Regions from separate parts of the Frankia sp. R43 genome, predicted to be linked through region 3. Evidence: riboswitches for the same ligand, from Rfam matches in the RefSeq annotation. Region 3 holds a riboswitch; each other region holds the start of a gene.
The links. A riboswitch is a leader RNA that binds a small molecule or an ion and turns the genes downstream of it on or off. The one in region 3 is predicted to bind cyclic di-AMP.

Region 1 (6,298 bases), on a different contig from region 3:
CGGCGATGGGGCGCAGCTGCTGCTGGGCCAGCTTGCCGGAGATCTGGTCAGCGATCAGCTGCAGCCGATCCATCGGCGGGGCGGGCTCGTAGTTCGTGTACGTGACGGTCACCGCGACGTGATCGACGATGAAGACGAGGTTGTCCACCGCCATGTCGTAGGTGAATTCCTGCTCTCGCACCTGCAACGTCACGCGCAGATACCCAGCGGCTCCGGTCGGCGCCGGGGGACGCTGGACCCCGGCCAGCTGATATTCGAGCCCTTCGGGGTCGGCGCCGGACTCGTCGATTCGGGCCTGGGTCTCCCTGCCCGAGCAGTCCGCGAACCGGGGATTGGCCCACATCGCGCGGACGGCAGCGGCCTGCTTCTCGGTCACTATTTCGGCGTAGGACGAGATGAACGAGTCCCCGTCATCACTCACGAAGATCGCGCCGACAGCGGTCGCCTCGGGCTCGTAGTTGAGGTCCGTCGCCGACAGGCCGAGGCAGTCCGCGAACTCAGGGGGGTACCGTTTCCCGGGCTGGACAGCGGCGGTATCGGTCTCGGCGGGAACGCCGGAGAAATAGGTTGTCGCCAGGTCCTCGGTCAGCACGAAGTCCTCGGGCCACAGACCCAGCACGCGCGGTGCTGACGTGGCAGGCCCCGGCGAGGCCGCTCCCGAAGTGACCGCGGTCTCGGGCCTCGCGGCGACGTCACCCGAGCAGGACGACACGGTGAACGCGATGACCGCCAGGAAAAGCCCGTGGCGCTTCGACGGGAGCTGGCGCGGTCGTCTTCCCAACGCCGAGGGCGCCGGCTTGCCCGCGACGTCCCGTACCGCGGACGGTCCGCCCCGGCCCTCGCCCGGCGCATACTCGCTCAGTCGAAACAGATCGCGAACAGCCACGTCTCGCACCCCCACGCATGCCAGCACCGGCGCAACCACCGGATGCCTCCCGCGCGGCAGGCACACACGACATACGTGCTCTATCGGGCCGGAAGGACAGCGAAGCTATCAGGCAGCTGTCAGCCTGCTGTCAGATGCCTGATAGCAGACCCAGGGGATACCAAACGAAGACAACGGACAACAATCAACAACCACTCACACGCCACACAAACGCCGATGCGCCCGCAACGTCATGAGAACGTCACGGGCGCACCGGTGTTGTCTGCTGCGGGTCAGATCCTGCCGCCCCAACAGCTCTTCGAGGAGTACCAGGGGCTGGTGCCCTGCTGCGCGTACAGGATGTGGGCGCGCTTCCACTGCTCGGCGACGCTGGCGTTCTGCGGCAGGCCCTTGCCGCCGACGCCGTGCCAGGTGCCGGGAAGGAACTGGAACAGGCCACCCGCGCCGATGGAGTTCACCGCGCGGGGGTTACCGCCGGACTCACAGGGGACAACCGCGCTCAGGAAGCGCTGTGCGTCCGGCCGGGCAGCGGCGCTCGCCGGCTGGGACATCGCGATACCGCCACCGATGGTCGCGGCGAGCACCGGCGCGACGAGCAGAGCACGGCCCCGACGGATGGAACGACGGTTCCTGCGGGCAGCCGAGGTAATAGTGGACAAAATGGTGTCCTTCCCCCACGCCTGCGAAGTTAGCTGTCGGGTTCGGGCCCGGGAATGGCCCGGCCGGCCGGCGCTTTCAGATCGCGCTCTCGGCGGCTTCACCCCAAGGACGTCCGCAATTCGACGTCCGGGAAACCTGGGTCCCCCGCTCCTGCCTGCGGTTTTGTTAATCACCGGGTGGGGCAGGATTCGGCGGGCCACCCGATGTGCGCTCCCCAGTCGGAAGCACGGCAGTGACGTTACACACGAGCCACAAACCAATTCAAAGGCTTTGTGAGGAGCGTCACATCCGACACCTCGGTCTTGAATTTCTTCCGCGTTACGTCTAGCCGGCCGAGAATTCGCCCTTTTTCTCCCGGCGCCATGCGACCGGCGTCAGCGATTCGTCACCACCCGTCAACCCAACCACTGCGCAAGGTGCGTGGCACGATCGGGCCCGCGACCGAATTTCCCGCCGTGGCGACGAAGAATTTTTCCGGCCCGAATTTCGACACATCATGACTTGATCCGTTTTCGCCGGCACCGCACCCGGTGGGGTCAGGGCTGGCCGGCGCCGACCTCGCCGTAGGCCACGACCGACAGGAACCGGATCGGCAGCTGGACCAGCTCCCTCGGCCCGTGCGCACCCTCGCCGTCAAGCTGCAGCGCGTCGCCGGGGCGCATGACGTAGCTGGCATCGCCGTGGCCGTAGATCATCTCCCCTTCGAGCATGTAGAGCAGTTCGGTACCCGGGTGCTGGAAGAGCGGGAACTCCTCGCTGCGCTCGGTCAGCGTGACGATGTGGGCCTCCATCCGCTTGTGCGGGCCGCGCAGCGCGCCGAGCAGGGTGTACTCGTGGCCCACCCGGGTCCCGCGCTGGGTGATCCGCGGCCCGGTGCCGGCGCGGGTGAAGACCGCCTCCCGGGCGGCGTCCGCGCCGCGGAACAGCGACGTCACCGGCACGTCGAGCGTCTCGGCGAGCCGGTCGAGCGTGGTCAGGCTGCAGGAGATCGACGCGTTCTCCACCTTCGAGATCATCGCGCTGGACACACCGCTGCGCGTCGCGAGCTCGGCCAGGGTCAGCCCACGGTCATGGCGCAGGCGCCGGACGTTGCCCGCGATGGCACGCTCCAGCCGCCCCTGCCGGGACGCGTTCTCCTCCCCCACACCCGAAACACTAGCGATGGCGCCCTCTTTGCCCGATCCGTCCGGTCGCCTGCTCCGCTGACCGTCCGGCCGCCTGCTCGGCTGCCCGGGTGGCTGGCTGCTCGGCTGCCCGGGCGGCTCGCCGCTCAGCGCGTCTCCCCGTTCACCGGTCGGCGCCCGGGATCCAGGTGGTCCCGGCAAGCGGCACCCGGGCCATCGCCGCGGCTTCGACCGTCAGCGCGACGAGGTCCTCGGGCTCCAGATTGCGCAGGTGCGCCTTGCCGCAGGCCCGGGCCAGCGTCTGCGCCTCCATGGTCAGCACCCGCAGGTAGTTCGCGAGCCGCCGGCCGCCCTCGACCGGGTCGAGCCGGGCCGCGAGCTCCGGATCCTGGGTGGTGATGCCGGCCGGGTCGCGGCCGTCCTGGAAGTCGTCGTAGTAGCCGGCCGCCGAGCCGAGCCGCTCGTACTCGCCCGCGTACCGCGGATGGTTGTCACCGAGCGCGATCAGCGCCGCCGTGCCGATGGCGACGGCGTCAGCGCCGAGCGCCATCGCCTTCGCGACGTCCGCCCCGGTACGGATGCCACCGGAGACGATCAGCTGGACCTTTCGGTGCAGGCCGAGCTCGTCCAGCGCCTGCACCGCCTGCGGCAGCGCGGCCAGCGTCGGGATGCCGACGTGCTCGATGAAGACGTCCTGGGTAGCGGCGGTGCCGCCCTGCATGCCGTCGAGGACGACGACGTCCGCGCCGGCGGCGACCGCGAGCTTCACGTCGTAGTAGGGGCGGCTCGCGCCGATCTTGACGTAGATCGGCTTCTCCCAGTCGGTGATCTCGCGCAGTTCGAGGATCTTGATGGCGAGGTCGTCGGGGCCGGTCCAGTCCGGGTGCCGGCAGGCGGAGCGCTGGTCGATGCCGGGCGGCAGGGTGCGCATGGCGGCGACCCGGTCGGAGATCTTCTGGCCGAGCAGCATGCCGCCGCCGCCGGGCTTCGCGCCCTGCCCGAGCACCACCTCGATGGCGTCGGCCTTGCGCAGGTCGGTCGGGTTCATCCCGTAGCGCGACGGCAGGTACTGGTAGACGAGGTGCTTCGACTGGTCGCGTTCCTCGGGAGTCATCCCGCCGTCGCCGGTGGTGGTGGACGTCCCGACATCGCTCGCGCCGCGGCCGAGCGCCTCCTTCGCCTGCGCGGAGAGAGCCCCGAAGCTCATCCCGGCGATCGTCACCGGAATGTCGAGGTGCAGCGGGTACTTCGCGTTGCGGTCCCCGAGGATCACATCGGTGCCACACCGCTCGCGGTAGCCCTCCAGCGGGTAGCGGGACATCGACGCACCCAGGAACAGCAGGTCGTCGAAATGCGGCAGGGCCCGCTTGGCCCCCCAGCCGCGAATGTCGTAGACGCCGGTGCTCGCGGCCCGCTGGATGCCGGCGATGGTGGCGCGGTCGAAGGTCGCCGACTCGCGCAGGCCATAGGTGGCGGGCGACGAAGGATAGCCGGACATGAATCTCCTCAGGCTACGGACGATATCCGCGGTCAGTGCGCCTTTTCCATCTCACGTTTGTCGAGTGCCGTAGCCACAGGCCGGAGTCGACGGCGGAAAAGGCTCAGTACGCGTCGGAGTTGTGGGCGGCGAAGTGGTAGAGCGTGCGGGCCGACCCGTAGCGGCGGAACTCGGCCGGGTCGTACCCCGGCTCCCCCGGCTCTCCCGGCTCTCCTGGTTCCGCGGGCTCGCCGAGGCCGGCGGCGGCGAGCAGCTCGGCCAGCTCCGCCCGGTGCTCGTCCCGCATCGGCTTCTCCACACAGTCCGCGCCGAGGGAACCGACCTTGCCGCGGACGTAGATCCGGGCCTCGTAGATCGAGTCACCGAGCCCGTCCCCGGCGTCACCGCAGACCACCAGCCGGCCGGCCTGCGCCATGAAGGCGCTCATCGGGCCGATGTCACCACCGACGACGATGTCGACGCCCTTCATCGAGATCCCGCAGCGCATCGACGCGGACCCCTCGATCACCAGCAGCCCGCCGTGCGCGGTCGCCCCCGCCGACTGCGATGCGTCCCCGCGGACCCGCACCAGCCCCGACATCATGTTCTCGGCGACCCCGGTGCCCGCGTTGCCGTGCACGACCACGGTCGCGCCGTCGTTCATCCCGGCGCAGTAGTAGCCCACATGGCCGCGGATGTCGATCGTGACCGGCGCGTTCACCCCGGCCGCGATCGCGTGCGCCCCCTGCGGCCGCAGCACCTCGAACGCCGCCGGAACGACATCCGCTACGCCGCCCGCAACGCCGTCCGACGGCCGCACCGGGCCGGAAGGCTGCCCGCCGACGCCGCTCGCGCCACCCACGCCACCCACGCCGCCCGCGCCAAGCGCGTGCAGCGCGGCGTTGAGCTCGCGGACCTTCGACGTCGACAGGTCGAACGTGCGGGTGTCCGCCCTGCTGGTAGCGGTGTCCGTCCCCGTCAGCGCTGCCATGCGTAGACCCTTTCCGGCTCGGGCTCGTAGATGCGGGCGGTGTCGATGCCCGGCAGGTCCGCCAGGGCGCGGAACTCGGACGCCATCGCCACCCAGGCATCGGTCTCGGCGATGATCGCCGGCTTGCAGGCGATCGCGTCCCGGACGACCGCGAACCCGTCGGCGCTGGTCACCAGCAGCGTGTAGAACCCGTCGAAGCGCTCGCACAGCCCGCGCAGCGCCTTGTCGAGATCCTCACCGGCGGCCAGGCGGGCGGCGACGAAGCGGGCACCGACCTCCGAGTCGTTGTCCGAGTCGAACCGCACCCCCTCGGCCTGCAGCTCACGCCGGATCGTCGCGTGGTTCGCGAACGAGCCGTTGTGGACGAGGCACTGGTCCGACCCGACCGAGAACGGGTGGCAGCCCTGCGGAGTCACCGCCGACTCGGTCGCCATCCGGGTGTGCGCGAGCCCCTGCCAGCCCGACGCGCCGGCCAGGTCATAGACGCCGGCGAGCCGCCGCGGGTCACCGGTGCCCTTGTAGACGGTCAGATCCGTCCCCGACCCGACGATCAGCGCCGCGGGCAGCGCCCGACGCACGGCCGCGACCAGGTCGCCGAGGGGGACGGGGGCGGCGACCACGGTGGTGTCACCGGCCACGGTGACCAGGGGAGACGCCTCCGCACCTGCCCCGGGGCCCGCGCCCGCCCCTGGACCCGCGCCCATGTCTGCACCCGCGCCGGCCAGCGCCGTGGCGATCAGCGGTCCGACACCCGCGGGTTCGGTGGACGTCCCGCCGAGCAGCAGCGACACCGCGGCGTGGCCTGGCGGACAGCGGCGGACGTCCCCGTAGACGGCGACGCCGGCCGAGTCGGGGCCGCGTTCGACGACCTGGCCCAGCATGGACTCCAGGAGACGTCCGAGCCGCGGGTACAGGTCAGGGTCACGCAGGTGGAGTCCGACGATCCCGCACACGGGTCGTCTCCTCTCTGTGTTCTCTTCTCTGTGTTCTCTTCGGTCAGAAGGCGGTGAGGTAGCGGTCGTGCTCCCAGGAGCTGACCGTGCCGTGCCAGGCGAAGAACTCGTCCCGCTTCAGCTCGGCGAAGTAGGAGCTGACGCCGGCGCCGGCCGCGTCGAGCGCGCCCCGCACCACCGGGTCCGCGTCGAGCGCCTCGACCGCGT
Region 2 (6,298 bases), on a different contig from region 3:
CGGGCTACGAGCCCGGGGCGATGCTCTCGGCAGGGCCGCCGATGTGGATCCAGTCGGTGCCCGACCCGGAGTACATGTACACACCCTGCTTGTCCGGGGTCAGCGAGTACAGCCGATTCCCCGTCACCACGAACTGGGCACCAGGACCACCCACCAGCTCCCAGTTCGTCGACCGACCCGAATAACGGTAAATATCACCCGAACCCGGCGCTATCGAAAAAAGACCATACCCACCACCGTAAAGCACCACCCCAGGACCACCGATCTGCACCCAGTTCGTCCCCGACCCGGAATACACATACACACCCTGCTTGTCCGGAGTCAGCGAGTACAGCCGATCACCCGTCACCACGAACTGGGCACCAGGACCACCCACCAGCTCCCAGTTCGTCGACCAACCCGAATAACGGTAAATATCACCCGAACCCGGCGCTATCGAAAAAAGACCATACCCACCACCGTAAAGCACCACCCCAGGACCACCGATCTGCACCCAGTTCGTCCCCGACCCGGAATACACATACACACCCTGCTTGTCCGGAGTCAGCGAGTACAGCCGATCACCCGTCACCACGAACTGGGCACCAGGACCACCCACCAGCTCCCAGTTCGTCGACCAACCCGAATAACGGTAAATATCACCCGAACCCGGCGCTATCGAAAAAAGACCATACCCACCACCGTAAAGCACCACCCCAGGACCACCGATCTGCACCCAGTTCGTCCCCGACCCGGAATACACATACACACCCTGCTTGTCCGGAGTCAGCGAGTACAGCCGATCACCCGTCACCACGAACTGCGCGCCGGGCCCTCCGATGACCTCCCACCGGCCCGGGGAACCGAGGTACCGGGAGATGTCACCGCTGTCCCGGCTGGTCGCGAAAAGGCCGTAACCTCCGCCGTAGAGCTTCCCGGTGGGCCCGCCGATCGGAACCCAGTTCGTGCCGGACCCCGAGTACACCTCGACACCGCTGCGGTCAGGGGCAATCCGGTACACCCCGCCGCGCGCTGTGGTCGCGCGGCCCTGCTGCTGCGCCGGCAGGCCGGATGCCGGCACCGCCTGGGCGGACGGCAGGGCAGCGGCGTTCCCGGCCCCGGTGACCGCCGAGCCGCCAGGCACCGAACCGGCGGCCATGCCCGCATCCGAGCCGGAAAGCGGCACGCCGCCGCCCGCGACGGAACCGGTACCGGCGCCCGGGCCGCCTGACGGCGACGAGCCCGTCAGCACCGAACCCGTCTCGACGCCCGGGTCGGCCCCGGGGTCGTCCCCACCGGCCAGACGATCGACAGGCCCGTTGTGCCGGGTCAGCAGAAGCACGGCCGCGACGAGCACCACGAGCGCGGCGACGGCCGCGGCCAGCACGCCGCCGAGCCGGGACCGGCCGCGGCGACGACCACGGCGACGACCGTCGCTGTCCGGCAACGTGGGCGTCGACGACTTCGCTTCCTGCGCGGGCGCGGGCGCGGACGCGGGCGCGGCCGGCAGTGCGGACGCCACCTCACCCGCGGAGTCCTCCGCGCCGCCGAGGGTGCCGACGGTGCCGCCGGCTCCCTCGGAATCCCCGGAATCCCCGGATCCGAACGGTTCCTGCGGGGTGAGGACGTAGCGCGTCAGGTCGGCGAGAACGGTCGGCGGCAGCCAGCCCTCGCCGACGCGAAGCCGTTCGTCTGTTGACTGCCTCCGACACAGGCTGATCAGATCGGTGGGGGTGGGCCGGGCCGCCGGATCCTTTTCCAGGCAGCGCTCCAAAATGCCGCGGATCTGCTCCGGGCAGCTGTCCCAGTCGGGCTGCTCGTTCACGATGCGGTGGAACACGGCGACATCCGCGCCGAACGGCAGCTCGCCGGTGGCCGCGTAATAGGCGGTGGCCCCGAGCGAGAAGACGTCACCCGAGGTGTCCAGGGCTTTCCCGCGAATCTGCTCGGGCGCCATGAAGGCGGGTGTGCCGATCGGTTCGCCGGTTCTGGTGAGCCGCACCGACGACGCCTCGACAGCTCGGGAGATGCCGAAGTCGATGACCCGCGGGCCGTCGGCGGCAAGGATGACGTTCCCCGGTTTCAGATCCCGGTGGATCACGCCCGCCACATGGATGGACTGCAGTGCCTCGGCGACCCCGGCGATGAGCACGAGGACGCTTTCCACCGGCAGCGGGCCCTGGCGGGCGACGGCCACGGCGAGGGAGGGCGCCGCGACGTAGGCGGTCGCCATCCAGGGGCGCGGGGCCTGGGCGTCGCTGTCGATGACCGGGGCGGTGTACAGGCCCTGGACGCGTTGGGCGATCGCCACTTCCTTCTCGAAGCGGCGGCGGAACTCGGGGTCGGAGGCGAACTCCGGCCGGGCGACCTTGAGCGCGAGCGGCCGGCCACCAGGGGTGTAGGACAGGTACACCGCACCCATGCCACCGGCGCCGATCCGGGCCCGGAGCCGGTAGCCGCTGATCTCGCGAGGATCCTGGGGCGTGAGCGGATTGAACACCGCATCCGGGGCCGGCCCCGATCCGTCAGGTGCGCCTGGTGGCGTACCGTTCATCGGTCTCCCTCAGGGTCGGGTTCCGTGCCGCACAGCGGTGACCAGCACAAACAGCCCAGCGCCGGCCATTCAGCCAAAACAATAGCCAACCCTGACTCTATGCATCATTCAGGGCACGGCACGCGAGACCTCGTCCGCGGTCGCCGCTCCCGCCCCACCCCGCCCCGCCCCGCCGCCTGAGGCGACCAGCCATGACCGCGGCCCGGCCGCCAGCCGACCGAACGCACAAAATGCCGGTGTGCCCGGACGTCTCGTGGACGTCCGGGCACACCGGCATGATCACCAGAGCACCGACTCCGGCACGGTTCTCACCGGGAGGTGCTCCGCAGTGCGGCCCGAGGGCTCACCCGGGCTCAGACCTTGTGGCCCCAGCACGGCTTCGAGCTCACCCACGGGCTCGAACCCTGCTGCGCATACAGAATATGCGCACGCTTCCACTGCTCAGCCACACTCGCGTTCTGCGGCAGACCCTTACCACCCACCGCATGCCACGTACCCGGCATGAACTGGAACAGCCCACCAGCCCCAATCGAGTTCACCACACGCGGATTACCACCGGACTCACACGGCACCACAGCACTCAGGAACCTATGCGCATCCGGCCGCGCCGCAGCACCCGCCGGCTGGGACATCGCGATACCGCCACCAATCGTCGCCGCCAACACCGGCGCGACCAGCAAAGCACGGCCACGACGGATGGAACGACGGTTCCTGCGAGCACCCGAAGTCATCAGGGACAAAATAAAAACCCTTCCCCACACCTACGAAGTTAGCTGTCGGGTTCGAGCCGGAAAAGCCCGGCCACACAGTGCGTGACAGGTCGACCGCACTATGCGGCTTCACCCCGAGGACGCCTGCCTACGACGCCCGGGAACCTGGGTCCCCCGCTCCCGCCTACTGGATGTCGAAGCACCGGGCGAGGCGGGATTCGGCGTGCCACCCGATGTGCGCTTCCCAGGTCCGGAAGCACGTCACCAACGTTACCCACCACCCGCCCGCGATTTCCAGGCCTCCGTGAAGAGCACCACTCAGCACCAGGAGGCCTTGAAAGCCGCTGCCGGCCTCCTCGACCCGGTGGAACGCCCCTTTCATGCCGCCGACATTCCATCAGCGTCAGCATCCCGCCACAGCACAACCGGAACCACCGTGCACCCGGTGACCGCCGGACTCGGCTGCGCGACGAGAAATTCTCCGGCCCGCGGAGAACACATCACGCGAAACAGACAGAACGCCGCCTGGCCACGGGGCTTCCGGCCGGCAGTGCGCGGGGGATTTGTCGGTACTATCCCGCGATTGGCGACAGAGATGATGGTTGACGCCATCCGCCGATATTCGAAGTATAAGTCGCGACGCACGTCGCAGAGGAGCTCGCGATGGACAGCGCACCGCCGCCGCAGAAGACCAGCGAACAGCCACCGCCGATCCTGGTCGCGCTCGACGCGGTCAGCCGGCAGAACCCGTACCCCACCTACCGGTCGATCCAGGAGAGCGGAGCGTTCGTCCGCAGTGAGGTCCGCGGCTGGGTCACCACCATCATCACCGGGCACGCCGACTGCTCCGCGGTCTTCCAGAGCCCGGACCTGGGCAGCGGCTACTCGGCCGGCCTCCACGCGGGTGCCCATCGGTCGACCGGATCCGACGACAGCGGGCTGAAGTCCCTGCTCCGGAAGGACCCGCCGGAGCACACCCGGCTTCGTGGCCTGGTGAACCGTGCCTTCACCCCGGGGGTCGTCGCGACCCTGACCGCCGAGATCACCTCGGTCGTCGACACCCTGCTCGACGCGGCTCTCGCGGCCGGCGAGGTCGACATGATCGAAGCGTTCGCCCGCCCGCTGCCACTGTCGGTCATCTGCCGCCTGCTCGGCGTCCCGGCCGAGGACGAGCCGGTCTTCAGCGAATGGGTCGTCCCGCTCGTACGCGGTCTGGCCCCCGACATGACCCTCACACCGGAGGACCTGCGCGCCCGCGCCGAGTCCACGCACTCCATCCAGGACTATTTCCGTGGCCTGATCGCCGAGGTCCGGGCGAAGCCACGCGAGGACCTGCTCAGCCAGCTCGTCGCAGCCGGGCAGGACAGCGACGTGCTCCCGGAGCAGGAACTGCTCGACCTTTGCATCCTGCTGCTCCTGGCCGGGTTCGAGACGACGGTGAACCTGATCGGCAGCGGCATCGTGGCGCTCCTGCGCAACCCCGACCAGCTGGCGCGGCTACGGGCCGAACCCGAGCTCGTACCGGCGGCGATCGAGGAGATGCTCCGCTACGACCCCACGTTCCCCTTCCTGATCCGCACCGTGCTGCGGGACACCGAGCTGAACGGCCATCCGTTCAGCCGCGGCGACAGCGTGGTGATGCTCATCGGAGCCGCGAACCGTGACCCTGACGTGTACCGCGAACCCGACCACTTCGACGTCGCCCGCTACGCGCAGACGACCAGCGCTCCCCGCCACTTCGGTCTCGGCCTGGGCATCCACTACTGCCTCGGTGCGCCGCTCGCCCGCGCCGAGGGCGCGATCGCGCTGCGTGCCCTGCTCGCCCGCACCGAGAAGATCACCCTGCTGGACGAGCCCAGCTACCGGCCCAGCGCCTGGGTACGCGCGATGAGCCGGCTGCCACTGCGCCTCTCGGCGTAACCGGGCTCTCGGCGTAACCGGGCTTTCGGCGTGGCCGGCCTCCGAGCGCTAGTCCCGCTGCACCCGCGGCAGCGGGACGGCGCCGTGATGCGAGGTCAGCCCGCCGTCGGCGACGAGCGTGGTGCCCGTGATGTAGGAGGCCGCCGCGGAGGCCAGGAACCAGACGGCGCCGGCCTGCTCGTCCGCACGGCCCCAACGCTGCAGCGGGATCCGCTGGCTGCTGGCCTCCACGACCGCCGGCTGCGACAGGTACGGGGCCATCAGCGACGTCTCGGTCAGGCCGGGCGCCACCGCGTTCACCCGGATGTTCTGCGCCGCGTAGTCGACCGCCGCGGCCCGCACCAGATTGATCACCGCGCCCTTCGACGCGTGGTAGGCCCAGTTGCCGGGATCCGCCTGCAGCCCACCGCTTGACGCCGTCACGACAATCGAGCCCCCGCCGCCGGCCCGCAGCACCGGCGCGACCGAACGGATGCCGATCGCCACACCACGGACGTTCACGGCGAGGATCCGGTCCAGCCGCTCGATCGCTCCGTCGGCCTCCCAGGGCACGGTCCCGCCGATGCCGGCGTTGAGGACGGCCACGTCCAGGCGCCCGAAGCTGGCGAGCGCGAGCTCGGTCATCCGTGCGCCGCACTCCTGCGTCGAGACGTCCGCGACCAGCGTGACCACCTCCGGCTCCGGACGAACGGCTCCGTCGAGGCGGGCAGCGGGCTGTGAGGCGGGGGACGCGGGCGGGGCGGAGGGAGCAGGCGGTTCCGCGGAACCGGCGTCCGCGGCAAGGTCTGCCAGCCCGGCCAGACCGGCCTCGTCCGCGTCGACCGCCACCACACCGAACCCGCGGGCGGCGAACAGCTCGACGCAGGCCCGGCCGATGCCGGAAGCGGCGCCGGTGATGACGACAGCCTGGGCGACCACGTGACCTCCGCGCGTCTCCCGACCCGGCGCCGCCGGCTCGGCCTGACCAGATCGATCAGCCAGCAGAGTCTCGCCGACTGGCATGAACGGGACGGATCGACCAGGTGAGGGCCGGCGGTCGGCTCAGGGACGTCCGATAGCTCGGGCCGCCGCCGGCACCACGCTCGAGTAGCCAGGCTTCCCCGCGGTATGGAGACCGGAACCGCCCCACATGGGC
Region 3 (6,298 bases):
GGCCAGGCTGGCGACCGCGTCCGGATCCTCGACCCGAAGCGGGCGTGGCTCGGCAAGCTCCGCTGTACCAGCGTTTCCAGGGGCGCACACGAGCCCGCCGACCGCCGGATCCCGGGAGAGCGCGCGGCAAAGAGCATGCTCACGCCCACCGGACCCGACAACAAGAACCTTCATCGCTTGGAGGGGGCGAAGGACGCAGCCGCGGAAGTCACGGGGTCCAGGTTAGCGCGCGCCTTGATCGTTGAGCCTTTTTACCGTGGTCTCAGAGGCCGACCCCGGCCTGCCAGAGCAGGTGGGCCATGCCGTGCACGAGGTGCAGCGCGCAGCGCCGGGCATCGACCTCGGCCATGGTCTGGACGATGGCCGGAGCGTCGACGGGCCACACGTGGGGCTCGCGGCCGAGCACGGTCAGCGGTGCCGGGTCGTCCCGGCCCTCGAAGGTGCGTCCGCCGGGCTCGACGAACAGGTGTAGCGACCGGCCGGGGGCAGGGAAGCTCTCACACCGCCAGTAGAGCAGCGGCCAGGCGTGCAGCCGCTCGCGACGCAGCAGCGGCCGCCGGTGATCGTGCGGGCCACCCGCGCCCCGCACGCCCCGCCGGTCCGCGGACGGACCATCCTCGGCCTCCACGGCGTCCTCACCGTGATCGTCCTCATCGTGACGACCGCGACGCCCGCCGCGAACGCGGCGATCGCCGTGGCCCTCGTCGAAGCCGGCCCCGGCCCCGGGGGTCCGGATCGATCCCGGCCGGCCCGAGCCGGCGCCGCTGACGCCGGCGTCCCAGCCGCGGTCCGCCCGCCGCCCGTTCGCGCGCACCGTCACCGGGGGCGTCAGATTCTCCGCCGCGCAGAAGGAGAGGAACTCCGTGATCTGCGCCTGGACGTGTTCGGCGATGGCCGCCGCCCGTTCCAGACGCAGCGCCTCGGCGCGTTTCGAGCTGCGGATCGCGTGGCTTCCGCGCAGCAGGACATCGGTCAGGGTCTCCGGGAGCGCCTCCCCGGTCGGGGAGAAGCCGACCGGCCAGGTCGCCGGGTCGATTCCGCGTCCAAGCGGATGATCCGGCCGGACCGTCGGCGACCAGCGGGCCGGGCTGGGCTGACGCGGCGCGGTCGCCCTCGTCGTGTCGAGCTCGGTCGACGCCGACGCCGACGCCGACGCCGACGCCGATGTCGACGCGGGCGTCGGCACCGGCTGGGTCGGCCCGCTGTCGCGCGCGTCGGCGCGGTCGTCGTCCCAGGAGGGGTGCGGCGGTAGCCCCGCCATCGTCATCACCCCCGGTCGTCGCCAACTGTGACGACGTCAGCCTGGGCCGTAACTCTGTGTAGCGCAACCCGAGGCCGTTGTCGGCGCGTGGGGGATCACCGCGCCGAATCGGGGCGTCGTGCGCCAGTGTGGCGCGACAGCGTGATCAGAGCAGTTCGTTGATCACCAGGGTCTGTGCCCGGCCGGGACCGACACCCACAGCCGACACCGGGGCTCCGGACATCTCCTCGATCGTCGCCACGTACGCCCGGGCGGCGTCCGGGAGGTCGGCGAAGTCCGTCACACCGGAGATGTCCTCATGCCAGCCGGGGAGCTCTTCGTAGATCGGCTTCGCGTGGTGGAAGTCCGTCTGCGTCATCGGCATCTCGTCGGTCCGCCTGCCGTTGATCTCGTAGCCGACGCAGACCGGCACGGTGTCGAAGCCCGAAAGCACGTCGAGCTTTGTCAGGAACAGATCGGTGAGCCCGTTGACCCGTACGGCGTAGCGGGCGATCACCGCGTCGAACCAGCCGGTGCGCCGCGCCCGGCCGGTCGTCACGCCGAACTCGCCACCGATCCGGCGGAGCTCCTCACCGACCTTGTCGTCGAGCTCGGTGGGGAAGGGCCCCGAACCCACCCGGGTGGTGTACGCCTTGATGATCCCGACGACCCGGCTGATCCTGGTCGGACCGATCCCCGCCCCGGTCGCCGCGTAGCCGGCCGTCGGGTTGGAGGAGGTCACAAACGGATACGTGCCGTGGTCGACGTCGAGCAGCGTGCCCTGCGATCCCTCGAGAAGCACGACCTTGCCGTCGCGCAGCGCCGTGTCCAGCAGGAGACCGGTGTCGGCGATGTGCGGCGTCAGCCGCCGCGCGTAGGCCGCGTACTCCTCGACCACCTCGTCGACATCGATCCGGCGCCGGTTGTAGACCTTCGTCAGGACCTGGTTCTTCTCCCGCAGCGCCAGCTCCAGCTTCTGCCGGAAGATGCCCGGGTCGAGCAGGTCCTGGACACGGATGCCGGTGCGGGCGACCTTGTCCCCGTAGGCGGGGCCGATGCCGCGGCCGGTCGTACCGATCCGCGCCTTGCCGAGGTATCGCTCGGTGACGCGGTCGAGCGCCCGGTGGTGCGGCATGATCAGATGTGCGTCCGCGCTGATCAGCAGCCGGGAGACGTCGACCCCCCGAGCCTGCAGCCCGTCCATCTCGGACAGCAGCACGCCCGGGTCGATGACGACACCGTTCCCGATGACCGGGACGCAGTCGGCTCGCAGAACTCCGGAGGGGATCAGGTGCAGAGCGTAGCTCTCCGCACCGATCACCACCGTGTGGCCGGCGTTGTTACCTCCCTGGTACCGAACGACGTAGTCGACGGCGCCGCCCAGGAGGTCGGTCGCCTTTCCTTTTCCTTCGTCGCCCCACTGGGCGCCGATGAGGACTAGAGCAGGCACCGGGCGAGGTTACTAGGGATATCGCCCTGTCGGGACCCGATCGGCCTCGACAGGGAAAAGCTCGCTGCGTTATGCCATCTCATGACTACTATGCGAGGTCGAGTTCACGGAGTGCGACCGGATCGCTGTCGGCGAGAAACTCGCGGCACCTGGTCGCCTCCGCGTCCTCGCCGATCTCCGCCGCAGCCCGCGACAGTGCGGCCAGCGCGCGCAGGAAGCCGCGGTTCGGCTCATGAGACCACGGAATGGGCCCGTGGCCCTTCCATCCGGACCGCCGGAGCTGATCGAGGCCCCGGTGATAGCCGGTACGCGCGTAGGCGTAGGCCGCCACCGGCTGACCCGCGCCGAGCGCCTCCTCCGCGAGGATCGCCCAGCCGAGGCAGGCAGCGGGGAAACGGGCCGCGACGGACTCCGCGCCCGCACCCGAGGTCATCGCCTCCACCACAGCGGCGTCGGATGGAAGCAGCGTCGGCGGCGGACCCGACAGCAGGTTCTGGTTCGCGGGCGGTGTCGTCATGGGCACATCCTGCCTGACCGGCGTCACGCCCGGCGCCGGGCGGGCCCACCGGCTGACTGCTGGTCCCGCCGCGGCCCACATGCCAACCAGGCATACGACGACCTGCCAAACTGGCATGAGGCACCCGGAGCCAGGTCAGCTGGTGACGGTGGCGCTCCACAGGTTCTGCCCGACCACGCCGGGCTGCCCGTCGCTGATCCGCGTCAGGTATGAGTAGAGCGCGGCGACGCCCTGGGACTCCTGGCCGAACTTGCCGTCGACCGTCAGCACGAACTTGCGCTCGCGCATCTCGGCCTGCCACACGAACGCGTCGGCGCGTACCTCGTCGCCCATGCCGACGTTCAGCGCTTCACCGCCGAAGTTGGTGCCGACCTGGCTGCGTGCGCGTTCGAGGGTCATGGGGGGCTCGGCCGGGGTGAGGGCCTGCTCGACGGCATCGCCGATGGTGCCCGAGGATTCCGGGGCCGGGCCGTTGCGCGTCAGGCCGAGCTTGTTGCTGCAGGCCGGCCACGGTGACCAGCCACGCGAGTCATACAGCTTGTAGGCGGCATCGTCCTGCATCGCCGGCGGAGCCTGGTCGGGTCGACCGGGGTAGCCGAGGCCTGTCCAGGTGCGCTGGTCGAACTGGTAGGCGCCGTAGAAGCCGTTGCCCGTGTTGATGGCGTAGTTGCCGCCGGACTCGCACTGGCGTAGCCGGGCGAAATCATCCGCCGTCGCGGCGCCGGCAGGGGCCGCGGTGACGGCGAGCCCCGTTCCGACCAGGGCCGTGACGGCCCCGGTGGTCCGCAGGACACGGGTGGCGGTGGACGGCGGCTGCGCCGCGCGGTGCCTGCCACCACGACCGGTCGAACGGACGGGATCACGATCATGCGACCGCATCAGGTGTCCTTCCCGTCGCCTGCGGGGTGAGCTGTCGGGTTCGGGCTGGAAGCTGCCCGGTCGGCGTACCAGGACCCGGCCCGTCCTCGCGGACCGGTGTGTCCCGGCTGTATCGGTACGCCGGCTTAACCCCTAGGACGCAACGAATGCGCCCGGATGGTGGGTCCCCCACTCCTGCCCTGTGTCGTCCGCTCCAGTACCGGCCGAGTGGACGGGGGCAGGATTCGGCGTCCGTCCACACGACCTCGCCCCGGGGGGAGGCGAGTGGGCGGAACTGTAGCGAGATCTACCTACATGACGCAAATCCCGCTGGCCAGGGCGGGATCGGAAAGGACCATATCGGAGTCACCCGAACGGGCCAATTGACGGATGGGTGGAGGAGATGGTCATCACACCCGAACCGCGCCACATTACCGTCCCCTCGACATCTCGGACGCACCGGGGGTCCGTCATGCGGCTGGCGCCCCTGCCGGCTTCAGGCCGGGACGGTCCATGACCCGAGGAAGGTCCATGACCGGCGATGCCCGCTCGGCGGCCCAGGCCTGGGCGCCCGGGGACACGGGGCGGCGCCAGGGAGGGTCGGCGGCGGGCGGTGGGGGGCCGGCGACGGCGCCGGCCACCGGCAGCTGGAGAGCGCCGACGCCACGCCCGCCTACCGGGATCGCCGGTGTGGGGCGGGTACCGATCTGGCCATGACCGGTGCGGTGAGGTGGCGTCGTCGAGGGAGGTCGTTCGGCGCGGCCGTGGAGGGAATGCGCGCCGAACGCATCCCGCGGGTGATCGAGATGATCGGCGGGAAGGCCGCGACGCCCGGACACCTGCCCCGAGGCCGGTACCGCTCCGGCGGTGGGGCTGTCCGGGTCCTGCGACACGCGGACCGTTGGGGCGCTCCGCGTTGCGTCCCGCGCGCCACGGCTGGGTCAGCGCCGGGCGGGCGGGCCGTCGCACGTCACGGCGACTGGATGAGACGCCTTCCGGGCTTGACGGACCGGGAGGAACGTCCCGTCGGGCGAGGTGCTCGACAACTCGGATGTGGACAACTCAGATGTGGATCAGGTGTGGACAACCGCGCTGGGACGGTGCAGCCACGGTCGGGTGGTTCCTGGGGCTCCTGGCATCACCGCGCCCGACCGGGACGGAGCGGGCGGGTGCGGTGAGCCTCCCCGGCGCGCGTCCGCGCTTTCGGGGCTGGGAGGAGGGAGGGACGAGGATCCGGTCGGACGGCCGTGAAGGCCCGCTCTCGCCGGAGCGGGAACGCAGTCGGTGGGCCGACCGTTGTCAGGCGAGGACGGCATGCACGCCCTCGACCGACTCCCGGTTCGCGGCGGGGTCCCTGTCAGCGTTGAGCCTTTTCCATCGTCGGCTCCGACCTGCGGTATCTCCGGTCGTGCACCATGAGATGGGAAGGCTCGTCGATCCGGTCCGGGCGGGGGCTTTCCCCGTGCAGCCGGGAGGGTTCGGCTGTGGAAGGCAGGTTGCCCTCACGGGGTGCTGGCTGTCGGTGCCGCGCGCTGGGGCCCGCGAATGAGCGGGCGGGCAGGCAGGCGACCGAGTGCTCCGCCGGGGCGGGCAGGCGTCAGCCGAAGGTGGCCGCCCAGGTCTGCGGGCCGAGGACGCCATCGACGATGAGGCCGCGCGCCGTCTGGAAGTCCCTGGCCGCGGCTGCGGACTTCGGCCCGTAGCAGCCGTCGACGGCGAGGGAGTAGCCGAGGGAGTTCATCTTTTCCTGCCAGGTCTTGATTTCGTCAGTGACCTGGTTGTGTACCGACGCGAAGTAGTTGCGCGTCAGAGGGGGCACACCCGTGGTGGCGACGGGCTGCGCGACCAGACTGGTGCGCTCGGCCGTACGGGAGGCCTGGCTGCCTGACCCCGACGACGACGCGCCGGGTGAGAGCTGGTCGCCGCCCATTCCGCTCCCGCACACCGGCCACTGGCCGAATCCGGAGCGGAGCGCGAGCTTCAGCGCCGCCTCGTCCTGCAGGGCGGGTGGAGCGGTGTGTGGAAGGCCAGAGTACCCCAGACTCTGCCAGGTCCCGGCGGAGAACTGGTAAGCGCCATAGTAGCCGTTACCGGTGTTCGTCGTGTAGTTGCCGCCGGACTCGCATTGCCGCAGACCTTCCCAGGTCGTTGCGGCATTCGCCGGTTGGCTGATGGCGATTGTGCCTCCGACCGTCGCGACAAGGACGGATACGGGGACGAGGGTGCGGGCCCG

Region 1: linked by a shared signal. The riboswitch ahead of ACG83_RS23560 (transglycosylase family protein) and the one ahead of ACG83_RS26580 (transglycosylase family protein) in region 3 are both predicted to bind cyclic di-AMP.
Region 2: linked by a shared signal. The riboswitch ahead of ACG83_RS42745 (transglycosylase family protein) and the one ahead of ACG83_RS26580 (transglycosylase family protein) in region 3 are both predicted to bind cyclic di-AMP.

The regions. Positions count from the first base shown of each region.
Region 1 is NZ_LFCW01000005.1:650,254-656,551, forward strand. Features, by position in the region: gene ACG83_RS23555 (hypothetical protein) at 1-886, opposite strand, end outside; gene ACG83_RS23560 (transglycosylase family protein) at 1,159-1,536, opposite strand; cyclic di-AMP (ydaO/yuaA leader) riboswitch at 1,550-1,750, opposite strand; gene ACG83_RS23565 (XRE family transcriptional regulator) at 2,083-2,691, opposite strand; gene ACG83_RS23570 (FMN-binding glutamate synthase family protein) at 2,834-4,168, opposite strand; gene ACG83_RS23575 (glutamate synthase) at 4,272-5,138, opposite strand; gene ACG83_RS23580 (glutamine amidotransferase) at 5,126-6,091, opposite strand; gene glnT (type III glutamate--ammonia ligase) at 6,135-6,298, opposite strand, start outside.
Region 2 is NZ_LFCW01000005.1:642,841-649,138, forward strand. Features, by position in the region: gene ACG83_RS42740 (serine/threonine-protein kinase) at 5-2,533, opposite strand; gene ACG83_RS42745 (transglycosylase family protein) at 2,887-3,264, opposite strand; cyclic di-AMP (ydaO/yuaA leader) riboswitch at 3,277-3,477, opposite strand; gene ACG83_RS23540 (cytochrome P450) at 3,907-5,163, shown strand; gene ACG83_RS23545 (SDR family NAD(P)-dependent oxidoreductase) at 5,212-6,081, opposite strand; gene ACG83_RS23550 (hypothetical protein) at 6,205-6,298, opposite strand, start outside.
Region 3 is NZ_LFCW01000006.1:505,104-511,401, forward strand. Features, by position in the region: gene purD (phosphoribosylamine--glycine ligase) at 1-174, opposite strand, end outside; gene ACG83_RS26565 (hypothetical protein) at 263-1,261, opposite strand; gene ACG83_RS26570 (adenylosuccinate synthase) at 1,407-2,690, opposite strand; gene ACG83_RS26575 (DUF3151 domain-containing protein) at 2,779-3,207, opposite strand; gene ACG83_RS26580 (transglycosylase family protein) at 3,343-4,086, opposite strand; cyclic di-AMP (ydaO/yuaA leader) riboswitch at 4,088-4,326, opposite strand; gene ACG83_RS26590 (transglycosylase family protein) at 5,663-6,298, opposite strand, start outside.